One region of the Brevibacillus sp. B_LB10_24 genome, then DNA from elsewhere that is predicted to be linked to it. Evidence: riboswitches for the same ligand, from Rfam matches in the RefSeq annotation. Region 1 holds a riboswitch; the other holds the start of a gene.

Evidence for each region. Region 1 has a riboswitch for glycine ahead of gcvT (glycine cleavage system aminomethyltransferase GcvT). Riboswitches for the same ligand answer to the same signal wherever they lie in the genome.
Region 2: it holds a riboswitch for glycine, as region 1 does, so the genes downstream of both, purU (formyltetrahydrofolate deformylase) here and gcvT (glycine cleavage system aminomethyltransferase GcvT) in region 1, are expected to answer to the same signal.

What each region holds. Positions count from the first base shown of each region.
Region 1 is NZ_JBJQOQ010000012.1:74,478-90,403, reverse strand. Features, by position in the region: gene ACI7RC_RS13235 (patatin-like phospholipase family protein) at 1-379, opposite strand, end outside; gene mntR (transcriptional regulator MntR) at 483-911, opposite strand; gene ACI7RC_RS13225 (hypothetical protein) at 1,211-2,233, shown strand; gene dat (D-amino-acid transaminase) at 2,343-3,200, shown strand; gene ACI7RC_RS13215 (lipoate--protein ligase family protein) at 3,398-4,228, opposite strand; gene gcvPB (aminomethyl-transferring glycine dehydrogenase subunit GcvPB) at 4,339-5,808, opposite strand; gene gcvPA (aminomethyl-transferring glycine dehydrogenase subunit GcvPA) at 5,801-7,111, opposite strand; gene gcvT (glycine cleavage system aminomethyltransferase GcvT) at 7,178-8,281, opposite strand; glycine riboswitch at 8,400-8,507, opposite strand; glycine riboswitch at 8,508-8,606, opposite strand; gene ACI7RC_RS13195 (DEAD/DEAH box helicase) at 8,797-10,491, shown strand; gene ACI7RC_RS13190 (YqhG family protein) at 10,521-11,618, shown strand; gene ACI7RC_RS13185 (hypothetical protein) at 11,727-12,605, shown strand; gene ACI7RC_RS13180 (YkuS family protein) at 12,632-12,889, opposite strand; gene ACI7RC_RS13175 (YqzE family protein) at 12,910-13,071, opposite strand; gene ACI7RC_RS13170 (shikimate kinase) at 13,091-13,612, opposite strand; gene ACI7RC_RS13165 (M1 family aminopeptidase) at 13,624-15,474, opposite strand; gene ACI7RC_RS13160 (helix-hairpin-helix domain-containing protein) at 15,564-15,926, opposite strand, start outside.
Region 2 is NZ_JBJQOQ010000011.1:109,974-117,549, reverse strand. Features, by position in the region: gene ACI7RC_RS12660 (SRPBCC family protein) at 156-578, opposite strand; gene ACI7RC_RS12655 (ArsR/SmtB family transcription factor) at 575-904, opposite strand; gene purU (formyltetrahydrofolate deformylase) at 1,198-2,073, opposite strand; glycine riboswitch at 2,199-2,291, opposite strand; glycine riboswitch at 2,292-2,396, opposite strand; gene ACI7RC_RS12645 (pyridoxal phosphate-dependent aminotransferase) at 2,500-3,654, opposite strand; gene pdxR (MocR-like pyridoxine biosynthesis transcription factor PdxR) at 3,849-5,300, shown strand; gene ACI7RC_RS12635 (NAD(P)/FAD-dependent oxidoreductase) at 5,363-6,268, opposite strand; gene ACI7RC_RS12630 (RrF2 family transcriptional regulator) at 6,374-6,772, opposite strand; gene ACI7RC_RS12625 (M24 family metallopeptidase) at 6,803-7,111, opposite strand; gene trpS (tryptophan--tRNA ligase) at 7,198-7,576, opposite strand, start outside.

The DNA.
Region 1 (15,926 bases):
AGGCGATAATCCGCAGCTTCCCGCCCGGCAAATCCCCGAAAACGCGGATCCCCTTTCGGGTGAGAAGTTCATCGACGAACTTTTCAATGTTGTCGCTGGGATAGATTCCCTCTTTGAACAGCAGTCCGGCGATCCCTCCGATGTACGGCAGCCGGGCCAAGCCTCTCTGCTGCAGGAATGAAAGGTAGTTTAACCGCTGGAAGACGGGGATCAGTTCCTGGCTGTTGTACCCGGCGCTAAGCAGGGCGGCTACGATTGACCCGGCCGATGTGCCGGATAGCCTGTGCCACTCAAAACCGTGCTCCTCCATAACCGAGATAGCTCCGATGAAAGCGATCCCCTTTACGCCGCCGCCTTCAAAGACAGCGTCAGTCTTCATCGACACCACCTCCCCGTTTACTTCCATCTTATCCTGTCGAAACTTGTCAAATGCAAAAAAAAACGCCAGCCTGCTTGGAGGCAGGCTCGGCGCGATCTGAGCATTATTCTTCTTTTGCTTCGTCTTCCAACCGAATTCGCTTCAATTCTTCACTGCGCTCCGAGTCCATATGAAAATACTGAACCAAGTATTCGATACAAGTAATGGATTCCCAACTGAGGTGGTGCTCGATTCCCTCAACGTCCTTATAGATATGTTCCTCGTCGACGCCAATCATCCGCAAAAAATCCTCCAGCAGCGTATGGCGGTCGACCAGGCGTTTTCCGATCTTTTTCCCTTTTTGTGTCAGTACTAGTCCGCGGTATTTCTCGTAGACAAGGTACTTGTCCTTATCGAGCTTTTGCACCATCTTTGTTACGGAAGAGGGGTGAACTTCCAATGCTTCCGCGATATCGGAGACACGAGCGTATCCTTTTTCTTCGATTAAATTGTAAATTTTTTCCAAATAGTCTTCCATACTGGGTGTTGGCACTGATCATCCCTCGTTTCAACCGTGATCGACCGCAAAAGCCGATAATTCTATCTTACCGTGCAGGTAAGCGAAGATGCAAGGCTTACGTCGTCTTTTTCGCCAATTTGCCCCAAATTCGCCAAAGCCGGCAGCGGATTCACCGCGGTGACGATCCATTTTTCCCGACAGCTGTTCTGAATTCAGCCTCTTTCCTCATACACTTGTACCAAGTTTGGTCAAGCAAAGTTCGCAAGATTCGGCTGCCTGCCGAATGCTGGCGCTTAGAGTTCACGTTGATTTGCCCTTAGGAGGAGGATGGCATGCGTCACGAAACATGGCGGATTGCGGTACTATATGCCGGAGCCGCACTTGGAGCCAATTACATAAGCGGGTTTGAAACCATGCGTTTTTTCTCCTTATACGGCACATGGGGCACGATTGGCCTGCTGCTGTCCGGAGCAGTCCTCTGCGGGAGCTCATGGCTGGTAATCAGATGGGCGGCAAGGCGGCAGTTTACCAGTCTGTTCGATTTCTGTTCGTGGCTGTTCGGCCCGAACGCAGGACCGATCGCGGCCCTGTTCCTCTGTCTCATCTTGTTTGGCGTGGCCGGGACGGCTATTTCGCAGCAAGCGAGTCAGCTGCAGCATGTCTTTTTGTTTCCCGCGGCCGGCGGTGCTGTCCTGTTTACTGCCATCGCAGCCTGGCTGGCAATCAAGGGACGGAAACAACTCGCCACCGCCGCCGGGGTACTTGTCCTGCTTGGGCTGCTCATTCCGCTCGCCCTGTTACTCCATCAGCGCTATATCCCGCTGCCCAGCCTTGCTTACCAGTGGAGCGGTTCGTGGCTGTGGCACGCCCTGCTCTACGTCTGTCTGCATCTGTTGTTCTGCCTGCCTGTCCTGGTCTCGCTCACCCAAGACAGCGGCAATGCTCCTGCCGCACGCCGCGGCGTGATTTTGGGCGGACTCCTGTTTACGGCGATTCTCCTGCTTGACCATCTGGCAATCCTGGCACACTGGCACGACGTAAACAATTCCACTCAGCCGCTGCTCGATACGGTGGGTTCGCTCTTTTCCGGAGGCAGCTCCCTCTTCAGTCTGCTTGCCGGCGCCCAGTCGATCATGGTTGTCGCCCTGTGGTTCTGTGCACTGGCGATGCCGATCGTCGACCAGTTTGACCTGCGCCCCGCTCCGGTGCTGCTGTCGATGGCCGGGTTGACAGCCTTCTGTGCCTTTCTGCCGCAGCTCGGCGGATGGTACGAAACCAGCCTGCTGACCATTGCCGCTTACTTGGGCGTCTTCCTGCTGATCGCCATGGTTTGGAGATGGCAAAAATCGCCCTGACTGATTTGCGTAAACTTGTCAATCATTTCGCCGTTTTCAATTGATTCTTTGTCTTTATTCTGATATCTTGAAAAAAGTAAAGTTTAGTATAAAAATGGAGGCCTGTCAAATGTATTACATCAACGGAACATGGGTGCAGCCCGAACAGACGGTCGTTCACCCTGAAGATCGTGGATACCAGTTCGGCGACGGCGTTTATGAAGTCATCCGTATTTACGGCGGAAAACTGTATCAGTGGGAGGGACATCTCGCCCGGCTGAAACGCAGTGCCTCGGAAATCAGGCTTCAACTTGCATGGTCCGATGAGGAATTGCTTCAGATAGCTGTCGAAATTATGCAAAGAAATGGATTCACTTCCTCCGATGACGCCAACCTCTACATGCAGGTAACCCGTGGCGCTTCCCCGCGCTCCCATGAGTTTCCGGCAGATGCGAAACCGGTGCTGTCTGCTTACGCAACCCGCAAGGGACGTCCGCTCGAGCAGATGAAAAACGGCGTCGCGGCGAGCGTTACGGCTGATCTCCGCTGGCTGCGCTGCGATATCAAATCACTCAACCTCCTGGGTGCGGTCTTGTCCAAGCAGCAAGCGAAGGAAGCTGGTGCATTTGAAGCGATTCTGCACCGTGACGGCATCGTGACGGAAGGCAGCTCCACCAACGTGTTTGCTGTCAAAGACGGCCGATTGCACACCCACCCGGCCGACAACCTGATCCTCAACGGGATTACCCGCCTGACGGTGCTTGAACTGGCTCGTTCGCTTTCCATCCCAGTCGTTGAAGAAGCATTTGATCTGGCCTTCCTCAAGCAGGCAGACGAGCTATTCATTACTTCCACCACAGCAGAAGTCATGCCGATCGTCACCGTCGACGGCGAGCGTGTCGGCACGGGTCAGCCTGGACAGATCGCCCAGCGGCTGCAAGCGGCATTTGAAGAGTCGATTGCCCGTTATTCTTACACACACTCTTAATCGGCAGCCCCCGTCATCTAACGGGGGTTTTTTACGCCGCGAACCGGAATCTGCCCAAATCTCAACTGCCGAAAGTTTTAAGCTGCGGCCGAAGGAATCAGAGGAAAAGGAACGGATGCAACACCTGCAAAAAGGTTACGTAACGCAAACAGCTCCTACGTTCGGTACGTAGGAGCTATTGCTATACCAGTTACGAACTAACGGCGGAAATTCCACTCATCCGTTCCGTATCTGGTCCGTGCCAGTTCCTCGGCCAGCGCTGTTTCGTCCGGTGTCAACTCCTGTTTTTCGAGACTGACCTCAAGTCCGGATGCGAAGCCGCGGTAAAACGCGTCGACCGCCTCGGCCAAGCCTACCGGATGCGGGCTCACCTCATTGATCGTCACCGCTTTTTGGCGGAAGCTGTCCATCATCCGCTGCTTCACCCGGTCTGAAGGGAAATGCAGCAGGGAAAACAGCAGTTCCACGTCCATGTCCAAAAGAATCGACCCGTGCTGCAGAATAACGCCCTTCTGCCTGGTCTGGGCGCTGCCTGCCACCTTCTTCCCTTCGACCACCAGCTCGTACCAGGAGGGGGAATCAAAACAGGCGGAAGACCCCGGCGAGCTGTACTTCTCCTTCTCTTCTTCGCTGGCGAGCGATACCATCTCCGCCTGTAGTCCCAACTCCTGAAACCCGTGCAAAAGTCCCAGACTGATCACCTTGTACGCTTCCGTCACGCCGGAGGGCATCTTCGGATGACTTTCGGAGACGATGACGCTGTACGTCAATTCCTTATCGTGAAGCACCGCCCGTCCTCCCGTCGGACGGCGAACAAAGCCCAAGCCGCTGCCTTTTACCGCATCCAGATCGATCTCTTTTGCCGCTTTTTGAAAATAGCCGATGGAGAGGGTAGCCGGTTCCCAGGTGTAAAAGCGGACGGTCGGCGGTACCTTCCCCTCGCTGTGGCTGATCAAAATCGCCTCGTCTACAGCCATGTTCATCTCAGGTGACATCGGCGGGGTGAGAATAAAACGCCACTGTTCCATCTGCAGTCCCCCTTCTATGTATTCCGTCTTCATTGTACGCCAGCCCTGTGGTTTGCACAAGAAAGGAGGGGCTCACAAGTGCAGCCCCTCCGGTATCTGGCCCCGTCCGCCTACTGCGCATCCTTGCGGTAGTGCAGAATCGGCTTGCGTGCTGCCGTCGCTTCGTCCAGCCGCTTGACGACAGTCGTGTGCGGCGCCTCCTGGACGACCTCGGGCGTCTCTTCACATTCGCGGGCAATTTGCAGCATTACATCGATAAATTCGTCTAACGTCTCTTTTGACTCGGTTTCCGTCGGCTCGATCATCAGGCATTCGTCGACGATCAGCGGGAAGTAGACCGTCGGCGGATGATAGCCGAAATCCAGCAGACGTTTGGCGATATCCAGGGTGCGGACCCCCAGTTTTTTCTGGCGGACGCCCGACAGGACAAATTCGTGCTTGCAGACGCGGTCATACGGCAATTCGTAAGCCCCGGCCAACCTGCGCATCATGTAGTTGGCGTTCAGCACGGCGTTTTGCGATACCTGCAGCAAACCCTCCGCTCCCATCGTGCAGATGTACGTGTAGGCGCGCAGCAGGATGCCAAAGTTCCCGTAGTACGCCTTCACCCGTCCAATGGACTCCGGTCGTTCGTAATGGAGAGCGAAGCTGCCGTCCTCCTGTTTGACGACGATCGGTGCCGGCAGATGCGGCAAGAGGGATGCCTTTACCCCGACAGGGCCGGCACCGGGTCCGCCGCCGCCGTGAGGACCGGTGAACGTCTTGTGCAGATTGAGGTGGACGACGTCGAAGCCCATGTCTCCAGGTCGGGCTATCCCCAAGATAGCGTTGGCATTTGCCCCGTCGTAGTACAGCAGACCTCCCGCTTCGTGCACAATATTGGCCATTTCCACGATGTTTTCTTCAAACAGGCCGAGCGTGTTCGGGTTCGTCAGCATCAAAGCAGCCGTATCCGGCCCTACCGCCTGGCGCAGCGCTTCGATGTCCACCAGCCCGCGCTCGTCAGAAGGAATGGTGATCGTCTCCATACCAGCAATCGTCGCCGAGGCCGGGTTGGTGCCGTGGGCCGAGTTAGGGACGATTACCTTCGTCCGTTTCTCACCTCGGCTCTCATGGTAAGCGCGGATCATCATCAGCCCGGTCCACTCGCCGGCAGCACCAGCAGCAGGCTGCAGAGTGACTGCGTCCATCCCGGTGATTTCGGCCAAATCGCGCTGCAGGTTGTAGAGCACCTCAAGCGCGCCCTGGACAGTCTCGTCCGGCTGATAAGGGTGGATGGAAGCAAATCCGGGATAGCGGGCCACATCCTCATTGATTTTCGGATTGTACTTCATCGTGCAGGAGCCGAGCGGATAAAAACCCGAATCGACACCGTGATTGCGCGTCGACAACTCCGTATAGTGTCGCATCAGCTGCAATTCGGAAACCTCAGGCAGTTCTGCCGGCGTTTCGCGGATCAGGTGTTCAGGCAGCAAGTCGGCAACCTCTGTTTCCGGCACGTCAAGCGGCGGCAGACTGTAGCCGATCCGTCCCGGCTGGCTCAGTTCAAAGATCAGTGCTTTTTCTTTATCGTTACGCATGGATGATCGCCTCCATTTCCTTCACCAGGGAATCGATCTCCTGTTTCGTCCGAAGCTCTGTCACCGCGATCAGCACGTGACCGTCAAGCTCCGGATAGGACCGGCCAAGATCATATCCGCCGATGAACCCTTTGCCCAGAAGCGCTTTATTTACATTATTTACCTCTTTTGGCAATTTGATGACGAATTCGTTGAAGAACGGGGCGGCAAATACGATCTCCATCCCCTTCGCCTTGGCGAACTCCTTCTTGGCGTAATGCGCTTTTTGCAGGTTCATCATCGCCATTTCCTGCACGCCTTGTTTGCCCAGCGCTGTCAGGGCTACAGAGGCAGCGAGAGCGTTGAGCGCCTGGTTGGAACAGATGTTGGAGGTAGCTTTTTCACGGCGAATGTGCTGTTCTCGCGCTTGCAGAGTGAGGACAAAGCCGCGCTTGCCTTCCTCGTCCTTGGTCTGTCCGACGATGCGTCCGGGCATTTTTCGCATCAGCTTGGCGGTGGTGGCAAAGTAACCGCAGTGCGGCCCGCCAAACGCGGCGTGAATGCCAAATGGCTGCATGTCTCCGACCACGATGTCCGCTCCCAGTTTGCCCGGGGCTTCCAGGATGCCCAGAGCGACCGGGTTGGCCTTGACGATCAAGAGCGCCCCTTTGCCGTGAACCCATTTTTCGATCTCGGCCAAGTCTTCCATATTCCCAAAAAAGTTGGGATATTGCACGACGACAGCGCCCACGGTGTCATCCACTGTCTGCGTCAGCGCCTCCAGATCAGTCACGCCATCGCGATTGTAGCCGACCTCTTCTACTTCGACGCCTTGTCCGTACGCATAGGTTTTTAAAATGTCACGGGCTTCCGGATGTACTGCACGGGATACGACGACGCGTTTTTTGCCGGTGTGTCCTGCCGCCATCATCGACGCTTCCGCCATGGCGGTCGGTCCGTCATACATCGAAGAGTTGGCCACTTCCATGCCGGTCAGCTCGCAGACCATCGTCTGAAACTCAAAAATCGCCTGCAGCTCGCCCTGGCTGATCTCCGGCTGGTAGGGTGTATAAGCCGTATAGAACTCGGAACGGGAGATGACGTGATTCACCACGCTGGGAATGTAGTGCTGATACACGCCCGCTCCCAGGAAGCTGACATGTGTGTCAAAATTCACGTTTTTTCCCGCCAGACCCTTCATGTACTTGACCAGCTCAGGCTCGGGCATCGCCGGCGTAATGTCAAGCTCGCGGTTAAACCGGATGTCTCGGGGAATGTCGGCAAACAGTTCTTCAACCGACTGGATGCCGAGCGCCTGCAGCATCTCGCGCTTATCTTGATCGGTCTGGGGCAGATAACGGTATTGCACAGTGAAATCCTCCTTCAAGTCCTATTTTTTCGGACGCTTGTAAAATGGCGTGGCGACAACCTGGGCCTTCAGGCGCTTGCCGCGAATTTCTACTTCAATAAGGCTGCCCAGCTCGGCGTGTTCCCGTTTCAACAGGGCCAGACCGACGTTTTTCTTTAAAGTGGGCGACTGTGTACCCGTCGTGACTTCACCAATCTGTTCCCCGCCGGAAAATACGGGGTAGTGGGAGCGCGGTATGCCGCGATCGATCATCTCGATGCCAACCAGCTTTCTCAGTGCGCCGCCCTCCTTCTGCGCCTTGAGCGCCTCGCTGCCGATAAAGGGAACAGCCTTATCCGTCTTGACGGCAAAACCGATGCCCGCTTCGATCGGGGTAATGTCTCGGCTTAGCTCTTGGCCGTACAGCGGCAGCTTTGCTTCAAACCGAAGCGTGTCGCGAGCGCCGAGGCCGCACGGCAAAAGCCCGTCTTCCTTGCCCGCCTGAAGCAGTGCCTCCCAAAGCTCTGCTGCCTTGCCTGCGGCCAGGTAGAGTTCGAATCCGTCTTCCCCTGTGTAACCCGTCCGGGAAATCAGCACCGGAATGCCGGCAAGATCGAGATTTCGCTCAAAGTGGAAAGGTCTGATCTGCGACAGATCGAAATCCGTCAGCTTCCCCAGGATGTTCTCCGCCAGCGGTCCCTGGATCGCCAGCAAGGCCGTTTCGTCGGAAAGATTGGCAATGGAGACACCAGCGGTCTTATGCTCCTGCATCCAGGCGAGATCCTTGTCGATGTTGCTCGCATTGATCACCAGAAAATAGTGATCGTCGGCAATTTTGTAGACGAGCAGATCATCTACCGTCCCGCCGTCCGGATAGCACATCGCACTGTACTGCGCCTGTCCGTCCTCCAATTTGCTGACATCGTTGGTCGTCAGCCGCTGCAGGAAGTCAAGGGCTCCTTCCCCCTTTACTTCTACCTCCCCCATGTGGGAGACGTCAAACAACCCGGCCTTCGTCCGAACAGCTTCGTGCTCCTGGGAAATCCCGGAGAATTGTACCGGCAATTCCCAACCGCCAAAGTCGATTGTTTTTCCGCCATACCTGGCATACAGGTCATACAGCGGGGTGCGCTTTAACTCTGCCATGTTACCTCCACCTCCATCGTCTTCCTTGCTGCCTTTCACTTTGGCCCAAGCTCATTCGATTTTGGGCATGAAAAAAGACAGAAAAGCAGAAGAAAGAACGCGATTGCGCGTCTCTTTCTTCTCCTTCTCTGTCCTTTTACCTGAGAGTTACCTCGTGCCGCAAAGCACACAAGTTTCCCCTTTGGTGGCTTCCGCTTATCCCAAGCCGAAGCGCTCTCCAGAGATGCGTCCAGCAGAGGTTCTTTTGCCTGAGAGATTCACCTGCACAAGGTTTGCTCCTTCGGCGCTGCCTCAAATTGCGGCAGTCTCTCCCTACTACTCTCATCCGCCATACATAATCGCTATTCGCTTATTCCATACTATATGTATCCTACCACGACCAGGGTGTATTTGGGAATAACCAATTCAGCAAAACAGCAGAAAAACTGAACGTTTTATTTATAGTTATCAAAAACGTTTGGTTTTAACCGCGATAAACTCATGATCAAAAGCCAGAAGCAAAAGGAGTCATCACAATGACGAATATTCCCATCGCATTCGATCGCACCTGGCTGCCCGCCTTGCAAGATCTGATGCAAAATGACGGTCCGTGGCACAAATGGGAACTGTTCCAACTTGCTCTTGAAGCCGAAGAAGCCTTGGCGGTCAAAGAATTTGACCGGCTTCAAGCATTGAAATACTTGCCCCATGTGAAGCCCTACCCCCACCAGATCAGCACGGCGGAAAAAGTGCTGAACGAAATGCGCGGCCGGGCCATTCTCGCCGATGAGGTCGGGCTAGGCAAAACGATTGAAGCCGGGCTGATCATGAAGGAATACATGGTGAGGGGATTGGCCAAAAAAATCCTCATCCTCGTCCCGGCATCGCTCGTCATTCAATGGACGAAGGAATTGAACCAAAAGTTTGGCATCCCGGCCGTCGCCCAGAAAAAAGAGTACATGTGGCGCCAGTACGACGTGGTGGTCGGTTCGATCGACACGGCCAAACGCGACCCGCACCGCCGTCACGTACTTGACATCGAGTACGACATGCTGGTGATCGATGAGGCCCACAAATTAAAAAACAAGCGCACCCGCAACTATCAATTTGCCAAAGAGATCAAGAAAAAATACTGTTTGCTGCTGACGGCAACCCCGATCCAGAACGAAATGGACGAGCTGTACAACTTGATCAATCTGCTCCGTCCGGGACATCTGGGTCCCTCTCACGAATTTGCCACGAATTATGTGGAAGGGAAGCGGCAGGCAAAGAACAATGAACAGTTGAAGACGGAAATCGGCAAGGTGATGATCCGCAACCGGCGCAGCGACGGCGGGATCGAATTTACCGAACGGCAGGTGAAGTCGATCCCGATTGAGTTGTCGAATGAGGAGTGGGCGCTGTACCAAGGCGTCACTGATTTTGTCCGCCAAACCTACCGTGCCGACATCGGCGGGATCAACGCCCTTGCTCTGATCACGCTGCAGCGGGAAGTCTGCTCCAGCCGGGAGGCGGCGTTTATGACCCTGTACAACATGCATCAGCGGACGGCAGAAGGGTCGAAGGAACAGGCAGCGATCCTCGAACTGGTAGAGATGATCAAGCGGATCGAAACCCACTCCAAGGCAGCCAAAACCGTCGAGCTGCTAAAGCAGATAGACGACAAGGTGATCATTTTCACCGAGTACCGCGCGACCCAAAACTACCTGCAAAAATACCTCGGCGAGCACGGCATCACCTCGGTTCCTTTCCGCGGCGGCTTCAAGCGCAGCAAGAAGGACTGGATGACCGAGCTGTTCCAGAATCGCGCACAGGTGCTGGTCGCTACCGAAGCGGGCGGCGAGGGAATCAACCTGCAGTTTTGCAATCAGGTGATCAACTACGACCTGCCGTGGAATCCGATGCGAATCGAGCAGCGAATCGGCCGTGTGCACCGGTTGGGCCAGAAGCGTGACGTCCACATTTACAACCTGTCCACCACCGGAACGATCGAGGAGCACATCCTCCATCTGCTCTATGAAAAGATCGACTTGTTCGAGATGGTGATCGGAGAACTGGATGAAATCGTCGACCGGCTCGGCTTGCTCTCCTCCCTGGAGCAAAACATTATCGATATCATCATGGAATCAGGGTCAGAAAAAGAGATGGCGTTAAAGTTGGACAACATTGGCCAAGCAATCAATTCCATACGGCAGAGCGCCCTGGCAGACAAAGCCAAGAAACTCTCATAACCCCAGATACCGCAAAGGAGGGGCCTTCCGTGGAACAGCAGCAGATGCGCAGATTTATCGAAACCTATTTGGCAGCCTTTTCTTCCCATATCTGTGAATCGCACCCTGACTATCTGACGGTCAAACTGCCGGAAGCAATCGACAAGGATATCGGCAACCGGCCTTTTTACTGGTCGTGGATCGAAAAGATGAACATGCCTCCCCAGCCGATGGTCCTCACGTTTGCGTTTGATCCGGACCGGATGCCGGAAGGTGTCCGGGCCGAACTGCTTCACCTGGGCGCAGGCCGGCTGCAGCAAATTTTTCGCTCTGCCCAAAAACACGGCAGGTTTGTCTGCATGTATGAGCTTGCCCCGACCGTTCACCAAAGCAGCGCCAAGCGGCGTTCAATGCCGCTTGTCCCCTGGTTCGGCGTGAATGTGAAAATTTCGTTCATCTGCGACAAAAAGAAAGACTTGCTTCTCTACCTTGGCGTCAATCTCCATCAACCCAAGGTCATTTTTGACTTTTATCCGTCGGTGAGAAAGCTGGCGCTCTCCCCTACCATCCCCGACTACTTCTACACGCTGGACCAGCGGATGACGCTGGAGCAGGCGGTTGAATTGGTCAAACAGGCTGTCGACGAAACGATCGGGCGGGAGGATCATCGCTGGGCAGAATTGGCCCGGGAGCGGTTGGCACAGGAACTGGAGATCTTGGAGGCGTACTACACGCAGCTGACAGACAGAGAGAGTTCCTCCAAAGAGACGGCCAGCGAGGGTTCGTCCCAAGAGACTGCGGATTCGGCAGAGGACGATCCTGGAGCGACGGGTACTGCTGAAGCAGGAGAAGAACTGCCGCCGCCCCCTCCTTATCCTCCCTCAGAGGAACCCGTTTCATGGGAGCAGCACCAGTCGACAGGCGGCAGAATCTTGGACTTTTTGCGGATGAATGGCATTCCTGTCACACCAAAAGAACAGATCGAGCAGACGGAGTGGCGTAAGAGTACGCCGCAGGAAGAGCGTGAGCGGCGGATTGCCGAACTGAAGTGGCAGTACGAACCGAGGATCGAAGTGACCCTGGTCAACGCCGGCCTGTTTTACCTGCACAGCACCCCCTCGTTTGCTGCGGAACCGCAAAATATGTAAAAGATCAACGAGAAAAAACGGTCTGCCCTTGACAATAAGCAACAAATCTTTTTTCTGAAAGTGGTTACAATAAAAATGTAACCTTTGTTAAGGGATGGTGTTTGTCCATTGAATGCAAAACTACCGTCTATACTCTTGTTTGTTCTGCTGCTGATGATGCTGCCCTCCATTCACGTACCTGCGATGGAACAGGATTGGAGCCAACAGTTTCAGCAGCAGGTTCAGCACTGGATTTCAGACCTGGCGGCCAAAGACAAACAGTTTAAAACGTGGCAGGATGCAAAGCCGACCGTTCAAGCTCTCGGCCCGGGCAGCCACCAATGGCTGATTACGCTGTCGGCAAAAGGAAAGAACGTGGGATACCTGGTGGTGGCGGAAGCACCCGAGAGCAAAGGCAACCTGGCCAAATTTGTCTTGCTCGAATACGGACTTGGCGAATTTATCCTGTTCGATGATGCATTTGCCCCTCAAAATATAGCGGCCGAGCCGGTTTACGACGGGTTTTCCTCCTATTGGCGGGTTGCTCAGCATGGAGGCGACTTATATGTGAATGCCAAGACGGGAGAAAGGTATCCTGCTGCTCTAACCCCGGATCCCTCTGTCGTCAACACGCTTTCTTTACAAGAAGTGATTAATCCGGGGCAGCAGTTGACGGCATCGACGACCTTGGAAGAGAACGAAACAGATCCATTTGACGACATTAGCTGGATCGGGGCCGGACCGCTCAGAACGGAGGGCGAAGGGGACAAGCCCTGGATGAAATTGATGCAAGCTGGCGACGCTCCTTCGCACCCGGTCGTCGTCTCCGCCTCCTTGTTTCACGATGAGGTGATGGCTCCGTATTCTGTTGGAACAATTCACGTCTGGAGCGACCGGCTTGCCTACATCGGCGTCTGGGATGAAGGACTGAGATTTCTGCCCTATTCCTACGTAAACCGGGTGGGGAAAATCATCATCCCTCCTGAACAGCAAAAAGGTGTCTCGTGATCGTTCGAGACACCTTTGTTTCTACCCTAGTATTGATGGTCGGTAGGAGAGCAGCGTTCATGCACTTCGTGAAAAACTTCCTCCGCCGTCAATCCCTCCGCACTGATTACAGGAGCACCGGCAAACGTTTTGTTTTCTACGCCCATGATGTTTTCATCCAGCCCTGTGATGACCACGGCGTCAACCATTTGCTGGCTGTTCCCTAAATCAACGACATCGTAACCGTTGCTCCGCAGCATTTCCGCAATGTGGCTAAGCGATTGTTCTACTGCAATTCTCGGCAATGCGGACACCCTTTCCTTGGTTATTTGCGTCTGAGAAGCCTGATAGACATAGGAATTGCGCCAAACCAGCGAGTTGACCACGCCTCCCGCGGCTCTTTTCGCCGTTTGCGCTCTACCGCCGGGGTATCCAGGTATTCGACAAGCCTTTTCGTCAGATACTTTAGGTACTCTTGGAATGACATCGCAGATTCCTCCTTGATGTTAGTCTTTCCGGGAATCCGCCATTTCAGTCATTTTCTCAATAATTTCTTCGACGATGGAACTGACATCCCGCCCCGTCGTCTCAATCTGCAGCGGGGCAAAGTCGTATCGCCCCGCCCGTTCCTTCAGCAATTTTTGCACCCGTCCCTGTACATCGCCGACCAATAGCGGCCGATCCGAATGTCCGGACAGCCGCCGGACAATTTCCTCTTCTGCCGCCCGTACATTGACGACCAGGCCGGATTCCATCATTCGCTTTACGTTCTCCATACTGAGCACGGCCCCGCCACCGGTAGAGATCACCAGCCCGTTTTGCTGCAGCAGCCGGGCGAGCACGTCCGATTCAAGCTGGCGAAAGAAGGGTTCTCCTTCGTCACGGAAGATGTCGGGGATGGTTCTGCCATCCGCCTCTACGATGGCCTCATCCAAGTCGACATGGCGTCGACCCAGAGCCTGCGCCAGTGCTTTTCCCACTGTCGATTTACCCGTCCCGGTAAATCCGATGAAAATAATGTTGTCCATACTTCAACGCCTCAGTTCTTTACAACGTCTATCCGCACAGTCTTTGCATCGGCATCGTAACGAACCCGGTACTTCATGACTTTTTCAAAAAAGTCAAGCGGGACCATTAGCTGCCCATTCGCCTTCAATGTCTTTGCGGAAAGCTGATATGTTTGTTTATCCCAGGTTACATCCGGTGAATTTTCGCTCAGCCGCAATTCCCTTCCGTCTGCCTTCAGCAGCAATTCTCCCGGATGCGGGCCGGCGGACATCTCAAATCCAACCTTTTTCATGATCTCGGCAAGCGGCAGGTACACGGTCTTGCCGTGCTCCCGCGCCGGTGTGGCCGGATAAAAAATCATGTCGTTGATCACCGTACCGACGTAGCGCTCTACCTGCAGCGGCAGAAACGGGTTGCGATTTGGCTGCGCCGCATTCGGCACGAAGTACTGTGCCTCCCCGTTCAACGTCTGGCTGAGGGCTTGGTCGAGGTGGGCCGGGCCGATGACTTTTCCCTGGTAATTGCGCTGGACTCGCTTGAGGAACTGGCTAAATTGCTTGTCGCCGATCTGTTGGCGCAGGCGGTGGTACAGCATCGCCCCTTTGGAATACCAGGTCCAGTCAAACTCGTTGTAGCTGCTGAACTGGACCAAATGCTTCGCCAGCGATCCGTCGGGATAATGCTGGGACAGCTTGGACGTCTCGAGAGCGTATTCCGTCAGCAGCTGGTCGGCGGCGGCCTGACCATGGCGCTTTTTCAGGTAAAAATACACGCTTGCCTCTACAAGCCCTTCATCCAGCCAGCTGTGAATCGGCTTGAGCGTCGCCACGCTGTTGTACCACCACAGATGGGCGATTTCGTGCGGCAGCCAGTGGTCCACCCGCTTTTGGGCAAACAAGTCACGGGAGAATATCGCCATGTTTGCGTACTCCATCGCGTACACTGTGCATCCTCCCGTCTCCGCGACCGCCGCGTGCGGGTAGGCAAGCTCGCCAAACTGCTCACTGTAGGCCGAAAATGCCGTGCCGGCAATCTCTTTTATCTGCTTCAGGCGGACCGGGTCGGCAGATGCAATGTCAACCGTCAATTTCGGGCTGACCTGCACGCTTTCGATCTGGTAGTTCGGACTGCCAACCAGCGCAAAATTGAGCACGCGGCGGGCAGTATAACGCACCTCCTGCTTGCCGTCCGACACCGGTTTCCCCTCTCCTCTGCCCCAGGAGGACACCCAGCGATAGGCCCCCGGCGACACAAACGATACGTCATAATCGGCGTACTGGTAAAAAAACGGATCGCCGTAGCCGACCGGTTTTGGCGGTTCGTACCACTGGTTTTGCTGATTGAGGGAGCCGAGCATCGGATACCAGTTGGTCAGCGTCCAGATATTCTCCCTCATGCCAAACCGGGTGCATCCGCGCGGCACCTTTGACCGAAAGGCGATCTGCAGCGTCAGCCTGCCAGACGCCTCTTCCTTCGGAGGCTTCAGAGTCACAATGGCTCCGCGCCGCTGAAAGACCGCAGGCTTGTCCCCCACCTGCAACGAAGTGATCGTGATCGGACTCCAGGTATAGTCGTATATGTACAAGAAAATCTCGGCCGTCTTCGGATTGTCAAATTGCAGCGTCATGCTGCCGGTAATCTCGCTCTCATCCGGGTTCAGCTCCGCCTTGATCTGGTAGACCGGATGCAGTTCTTTTACCAATGAGGGAAGCGGCGGGTTGTAGCCAAAGGGATCCGCCCCTGTGTAACCGGCTGTCTGACGCGGCTTTTGGCTGTCCAGCCAGGCGGCGATGACAGGCCACTTGAACACGATGGCAGCAGCGGCGAAGACCACGAAAATGGTAAGGCATAGCAATAAGCTCGTCCGTTGAATCGGTTTCATGCAAATCTCCCGTACATCTCTATATCTCTCGAAATACTCTCTTCATTGTAGCAAAGATTTCCGGTACAAACTGCATTTTGTTGTTCCGCTTATTTGACAGGAGCGGGACGCGACTTGGGATAGCCATGCGTCTGACGGTACTGCTTTCGTTCGGCGGTAAAGTCAAACCACTGCTTGTCGCTGCCGGGATGATTGGCGTGGTGAATCACGCAGCGAAATTGATCTTCTACACAAGGGTCAATCCGCACCCCCAGATTCTGCTCGAGGCGGTCAAACAGCTCTGGCCCGCTTGTTTTTACAGCCTCCTCTATCGAGTACAGACCCAAATCCCGTGTCAGGTTGCAGGCCAACTCATATCCGATGGAAGGAATTTGCTGAAAAGCTGCCATCGCTTTTACATACCTTGCCCGTTCCTCCGAGACATCCATAATCCGCATGAGATCATGCAGATC
Region 2 (7,576 bases), on a different contig from region 1:
CATCTCTCCTCTTATCTCTTTGTTTCCTCACAACAAGAATTCACAAGATGTTACTGGTCCGTAAGGGAAGTTGCTTGGCGTCATCATTGTACAAAGAGCAAACGGCGAAGCACCAAGCCGTTTGCTTTTTTCTTGATGTTTGGTACCAAAAGCGATTACTGTTCCAACACCTTTTCAAGCTCGCCGCACCATTTACTCCAGCCATACTTAGCGCCTTCGAGTCCTTGAACGTTTGAGAAACCGGTTTGTTCGAGATGGAGGTTAACCTTTCCGTCCCCTAAATCCTGCAGCGTCCAGGTGACTGTGTGCTTCTCCTCTCCGCTGGCCCAAGTATAGGACAAACGGTTTGGTGCGTCCACGATAAGTACTTCTCCGTCAATAATTCCATTCCACCATTGGGTCGGTTGAGCGCGAAACTGAAAACGGTGTCCTACAACGGGCTTAAAATCATTATCCATTGCCTGACCGGTGTGGATGTCGACCACCCACCTGGCAAGCTTGCTTGAATCGGTTAAGGCGGACCAAAGCTTCTCGATTGATGTCGTATACTGAAAATCCAAGGTTAATGATAAACTCATTCTTCTTCCTCCTCTAATAGTTGGTTTAAGCGCAACATATTCGTACTCCAGAACTTGTTGTAGAAAGCCACCCAATCTTGAACTTCTCTGAGTGGAGAGGCGTTTAGCCTAAATCGCGTTTCTCTGCCGACTTTTCGGTCAAGTACCAGTCCGGCCTCTTTCAGGATTGTCAAATGCTTGGATACAGCTGTACGGCCCATTTGAAACTGTGACGTTAACTCATGAAGCGGTTTCTCCTCTGCCTCTGCTAACAGACGAATCAGTTGGCGCCTCGTTGGATCTGCAATCGCGTCAAACACATCCCGAAATTGTTTGTTTTCGCTCATGGCACCCCCCTCCAAAATATTATTTTCTGTAGGACAAACCTATTGGTAGTACGGGGGAACAGTTGAAGCTTATGCAGGTTCCAAACTTTCCAAATGACTAATTGCTAATTGGACACTATTTAGTGTCGATTTGATTATAGGCCACCATTTGGTGTCGTGTCAACAACATTTGCTGCGCTGGAAAAGTTGCCTGCGGCATCGCAAGGCGTTGGAAGTCTCTTCAAAGCTTGCAATCACTGATGATCAGCAGGAAATTATCAATAAGTTTCCCATTTTCTTCTGTTTCCGGACTCTTAAGCGAAAACGATCGTTTTGTTCCCGTAAACGATCACTTTGTCCTCTACATGCCATGAGATAGCTTGTGCCAAGACGTTTCGCTCTACGCGGCGCCCAGCCACCTTCAGATCGGATTCATTCAGGCGGTGATTGACTCTGATGACGTCCTGCTCAATAATCGGCCCCTCATCGAGATCATTGGTCACGTAGTGTGCGGTTGCGCCGATCAGTTTTACGCCGCGCATAAATGCCCGTTTGTAGGGATTGGCGCCAATGAACGCGGGAAGGAATGAGTGATGGATGTTAATGATTTGATTGGGGTAATGCGCGATGAAACGCGGAGAGAGTATTTGCATGTACCTTGCCAGCACGAGGAAGTCTGCCTTTCCCCGCAAAATCTCCAGGGCTGCCTGCTCCGCTTCTTCTTTGGTTTGCGTATTCGTCGGGATGTGGTAAAAAGGAATTCCGTAAGATTCCACGGTATCCTTTACATCGGGATGATTGCTGATAACCATGGGGATGTCGACGAGAATCTCTCTGGACTTCCAGCGCCATAAGAGTTCGACTAAACAATGGTCCATCTTGGATACAAAAATTGCCATCCGTTTGGTTTGACTCCCCTTGCTGAGGCGCCATTCCATCGGGTACTCCTGTGCCATGTTGGACAGATCCTGCTCCAATTGCGGGTAGGAAGCTTCAAGCGAATCCAAATCAAAGAGGATGCGCATAAAAAACATGCCGTCCCGAGGGTCTGTCGTATGCTGATCAAACTGTACGATATTTGCTTTGTAGCCAAATAACAGGTTGGATACGGCAGAGATGATCCCCAGACGCTCCGGGCAGGAGATCAACAGCACAGCTCTGTTTTCCTTTTTGGCCAAATCGTGATCCATTTCAATCCCTCCGTTTTTATTCCCCCATAATCAACAGGGAGTATGGATATTGAATATTCTTCCCCCTATCACGGGCGTCTTCTCATACGTAAAAAAAGACAGGGGAAAGAAAGATTACGATCATCTCCCTTTCCTCTGTCCTTTTACCTGAGAGTTTAATTCCGCCTTGTGGCGCAGAGTATTCCCCTTTGGTGGCTTTTCAGCGCTCTCCAGAGGTACGTCCAATCGCAGTATCTTTACCTGAGAGATTAATCCCAAAGGGTTTTTTGGGACTTGCTCCTTCGGTGCTAAACCAATCGTCTAGTCTCTCCTGCAATCTTCATCCGCAGCTATTGAAATGATAGGAACATTTTTTCCAGTAAAGCACGGGTACCATATTCTTGTCAATTCGAAAAAGAAACGGTATTCCGTCAATTCAACCTACTCTCATCTTTTATGTCTGGCGATGAAGTCACAAATCCGTCTTACCCCTTCCAACAGCTGCGATTCTTCTGTTGCAAGAGATATGCGGACCATTTTGCTGGTGAGCTCTCCAAAGGTGGTGCCCGGTGCTACCGCCACTTTTTCCTCTTTCAGCAAATCCAGCGCCAGCTCATCGGCTGTCCGATCCAGTTCCGACATATCAACCAGCATATAGAAAGCGCCGTCCGGTTTGAACGCTTTTACGTTTGCCTGTGTAAACAAATCGTATGCTTTGTCCCGTCTCTGTTTGTAGCTTTCCCTCATCTCCTCAACAAAGTCCTGCGGCCCGCGGATCGAAGCCTCGGCTGCTTTTTGCGAAATGGAGGAGGCGCAAGAGATCAAGGGCAGCAGCACTTTTCCCATTAGCGCGGTAATTTCCGGATTGGCCACGGCGTAGCCGATTCGCCAACCGGTCATCGCGTAGTTTTTCGACGCGCCAAATATGCTGATAACACGGCCATCGGTGTCAAACGCCTTTGGACTGATATGAGTACCATCGAAGACAATCCCGTCGTACACTTCGTCCGATATCACGTACAGATCGTGTTTGACGGCAAATGCCAGCAATTCCATGATCTGTTCCCGCGTCAGCACGGCTCCCGTCGGGTTCCCCGGGGTATTGATGAAAATCGCCTTGGTTTTCGGTGTAACCAGTCGTTCCAGCTCCTCCAGATCAGGGGCAAAACCGTTCTCCATCCGCAAATGATATCTTCTGGCTGCCGACCCTTGCGCGAGTGCCATCATTTCATAAGCCGGCCAGCCCGGATCGGGAATCAGGATTTCTTCATCAGCGTCGGCAATCGCCTGTAAACAGGCGGTCAAAGCCGTTACTGCACCGGTGGTGACCAGTACCTGTTCACTTGTGATCGTTAAGCCATAGCGGCGGGCAAGATGCTCACACAGTGCATCCCGCAGCGATGGAAAGCCGTACACCGAGGTGTAGCCAGTAAAACCTTCGTTCATGGCTGCAGTGGCTGCTTCCCGGATATGCAGCGGCGTATTGGCGTTAGGTTCACCCACTTCCAGATGAATGGCATCGGGAATCGCCGCGGATAGCTCCATGAGCTGGCGGATTCCTGAATGAGGCAGCCTGCTTCTCGTTTTGGACAATTCTTTCATACTCGTATCTCTCCTTCGCGTTTTGGATACACGATCTTAAAAGTACGTAGATGAGTCTTACCTATTTCTCTGTTTTTTAATATGATAAGGTTCATAGATACCGGTGTCTCCATCCAATTGGTTTGCATCTGGGAGCCAACCAAGCTTTATCAGAGAGTCGTCACATTTGCAGACCGCAAGACGAGGTGAAATACATGTTCCTATCCGACTGGAAGCCAAATCGCGCCGACCCGGTCCCTTTGTATAAGCAGATCACGCATTTCATCAAGCAAAAAATTAGCAATGGGGAGTGGCCGCTAGGGAGTAAAATTCCCACGGAGCGGATGTTAGCGCGAGAGTTCGGTGTCAATCGAAGCACGGTCGTAACTGCTTTTGCCGAATTGACTGCCGAGGGCCTGATCGAGGGGAGCAGCGGAAGCGGAACGAGAGTGGTAAACAATACGTGGTCGATCATGGCGGCCAACTCGGCGCCCGATTGGGATGCCTATACCAGATCCGGTGTCTACCGGCCCAGTCTGCCCACCGTTCAAGACATTAATCAATCGGAAAACAGTCCAACGATCATTCGTCTGGGCACAGCAGGTCCTCCCCCCGAACTTTTTCCGACTGACATGCTGCAATCCATCCTGCCCAAGCTGCCGGCCATGATGAAATCGCTGGATTACGAGGATCCCAAGGGACTGCTTTATCTGAGACAGCAGATAAGCGATTACGCGAGGAAAAGAGGAATCGTGGCCTCGCCATCCTCCATCCTGATCGTATCAGGAGCGCTGCAAGCTCTTCAACTGATCTCGATGGGTCTCTTGAAGCGGGGATCTGTCGTTTTGGCGGAAAAACCTTCCTATGTCCAGTCTCTGTCTGTGTTTCAATCTGCGGGAATGAGGATGGCAGGGCTGCCGCTCGATCAAGATGGCCTCGTGACGGATGCGATTCCGCAGCAGAAGCGGGAGCTAAAGGCGGCGATGCTCTATACAATCCCCTGCTTTCACAACCCTACCGGCATCTTGATGGCCGAAGAGCGGCGCAAGCAGCTGCTGGCGATATGCGAGCGGGAGCAGCTCCCGATCGTCGAGGATGATGTCTATCGGGATTTATGGCTTGACCACATTCCGCCCGCTCCGTTAAAAGCAAGGGATAAAAACGGCTTGGTGCTGTACCTGGGAAGCATGTCGAAGACCTTGGGGCCTGGACTTCGCATCGGTTGGCTGATCGGCCCGGATCCTGTCATCAACCGGCTGGCCGACCTCAAAATGCAGTTGGATTACGGGTCGAGCTCCCTGTCGCAATGGACCGTCGCTGAGTGCCTGAGAAGCGGCCTGTACGAGCAGCATTTGCTGCAGACAAGAGAGACTTTGCAGAGACGCCGGGAGGCCGCCTTACATGCGTTGGACACATATATGACAGGAATGGCCTCGTGGAGCTGCCCCTCTGGCGGATTTTTCATTTGGCTGCGGCTGCATCGTCCTGTTTCGATGCGGGCGCTGTTTGAGAAAGCCCTCCAACAAGAAGTTTTGCTCTACCCCGGGAATATTTACGACCGGTCTGATCACCATCATCTACGGCTTTCATACGGCAGTGCATCGCCGGCCGAATTGGAAGAAGGAATTTCGCGATTGGCGAAGATCATTCAGAAATTTGAACGATAGGCCAAAAGAGCCGATATCCCGCCTAAAGGAGGAATATCGGCTCTCGTGCTTACTGGATAAGATTATTGGACGAAATCTTCCTCTGTCAAATCCATATTGACTCCCATGGCGGCACGGCTGCCGTCGGCTGCGGCATAGATCAATTGGGAAGGTGCGATGTATGAAGCATCCCCGGCGGCGTATAAACCAGGTATCGAGGTTCGTCCCAATGGATCCGTCTTGATCCCGCCGTGCTCCGTCCGTTCACAACCCAATTGTTCTCCAAACGGTGTACTTTGCACAAACTGGGGAGTCACGAAGCCGCCAGTCCGCGGAACTCTGATCCCATCGGCAAAGCGAACCTGCTCAAGCTGTCCGTTTTGGCCGATAAAAGCCGCAATTGGCTGCTCCCTGACTACGACCCCCTTTGATTCCAGCTGTGTTTTTTGCTCATCCGACAGGGACGCCATGCCGTTCGTACAGACGACCAAATCCTCGCTCCAATTGAGGACCAGTTTAGCAATATGAAAAGCGGACGGATGTTCGGAAACAACGACAAGCGGTTGATCCCGCAGCTCCCAGCCGTCGCAATAGGGGCAATTGAACAAGCTTTTCCCGTACAGCGGATAAAATCCATCGATCTCGGGAAATATCTCCTTTACGCCAGTCGCCAGGATCAGTTTTCGCGCTTGAACGCGAAGGCCCGCCGAATCGAGCAGCTCAAATCCGGATGCAAGCTTGCCAACGGAAACAACCTCGGTTTGCAGATGATCGACTGACGGGTAACGCAGGACTTCCTCATAAGCAATACGGCGGAACTCGCCCGGTGTGGTGCCGTCTCTTGTAATAAAGCCGTGGGAAGCATGTGTGACGGCATTTCTCGGCTGATTGTTGTCGATCAAAGCCACCCTTCTCCTCGCCCGGCCAAGCACAAGGGCTGCATTCAACCCGGCGGGTCCTCCGCCAATAATCGCGCAATCATACATCATGACATTCATCTCCTTTAAATAGATATTAAAGACTTATTATATCTGTAATAAAGCCAAAAATTTTTAATAGCAAACCAACCCCGTTTTCCCATAACGGGGCCTATCCTACACTTTCGCTAGCTTTTCTGCCAGGTCAGCCAATTTCGTTTGTTTGAGATGCTGCTCCATCTTCTCTTCGGCTTCCTTCATTACAGCCTGGATCAGGCATTCTTCGCCGTGGACAAAATCGCATTCAAATAGAGAAGCCGTGCCTTCAATGGCCTGGATAATGTCCAAAAACGTGATGTCGTCTTTTTTGCGGGACAACCGATAGCCCCCATTAGCGCCGGACACCGATTCGATCATCCCCGCTTTTACGAGCCTTGTCAAAATTTTGGAGAGATACGTTGGAGAGACGCCTTGAGACTCCGCCAGCTGTTGAACGCCTACCGGCTTGACCGGAGAAGCGGCCATGAGTGCAAGCATGGTATGCAGGGCATAATTGGTCGCTTTTGTAAATCTCATGATGGCACCTCATTTACAGACTTAATATATCTATAATATCTTTAGAGTGGTTGGTATGTCAAGCCTTGGCTTCAAATCGCCCGGTTGTATTTTTCGATTTCCAGGAATGCCATGAGCAATATCCTGGTTGAGGCTAATACAGGTGTATCCAGGAAAGTGATACGTTTTCTTGGGTGCAGGAACAGCCCCATGCTTTTTCAAAAAACGCCCGCCAATATCATCCAGTTCTTTTGTCGTCATTCCCGCGCGTGCGTGACGTTTCATTTCACGTATCGTCCATGCAACGATTTTTCCAATTTCCTTTAGGGCATCAATGTCTTTTTGAGATCCGATTGTCATAAATGGTCCCCTCCGCTTTTAGATATTTTTATCTTACTACAAAGGAGGAATTTTCCATTAGCCTGCTATGATATTTTATGCCAGCATTAGAAATAGTTCATACTCATTGCTTCACGGACCTCTTCCATTGTTTCTTTTGCTGCAAGGCGTGCTTTTTTTGTCCCTGAGATGAGTATTTCATCTATTTTTTTCGGATCGTTTTGATACACGATTCTTCGTTCCCGTATTGGTTCAAGCAGGTCGTTAATCCTTTGCGTAATGTTTCGCTTGCATTCCATACACCCGATTTGCCCTTTTTTACAGCTTTCATAAATCTCATCGGAGCCTTCTTTACGAAATGCTTGATGATAAGCATAGATCGGGCAAATATCAGGATGGCCGATATCCGTTTTGCGAATTCGGGCTGGATCAGTCGTCGCTTTTTGTATCTTCTCCTGCACCTCTTCTCGGCTAGAATCCAGATAA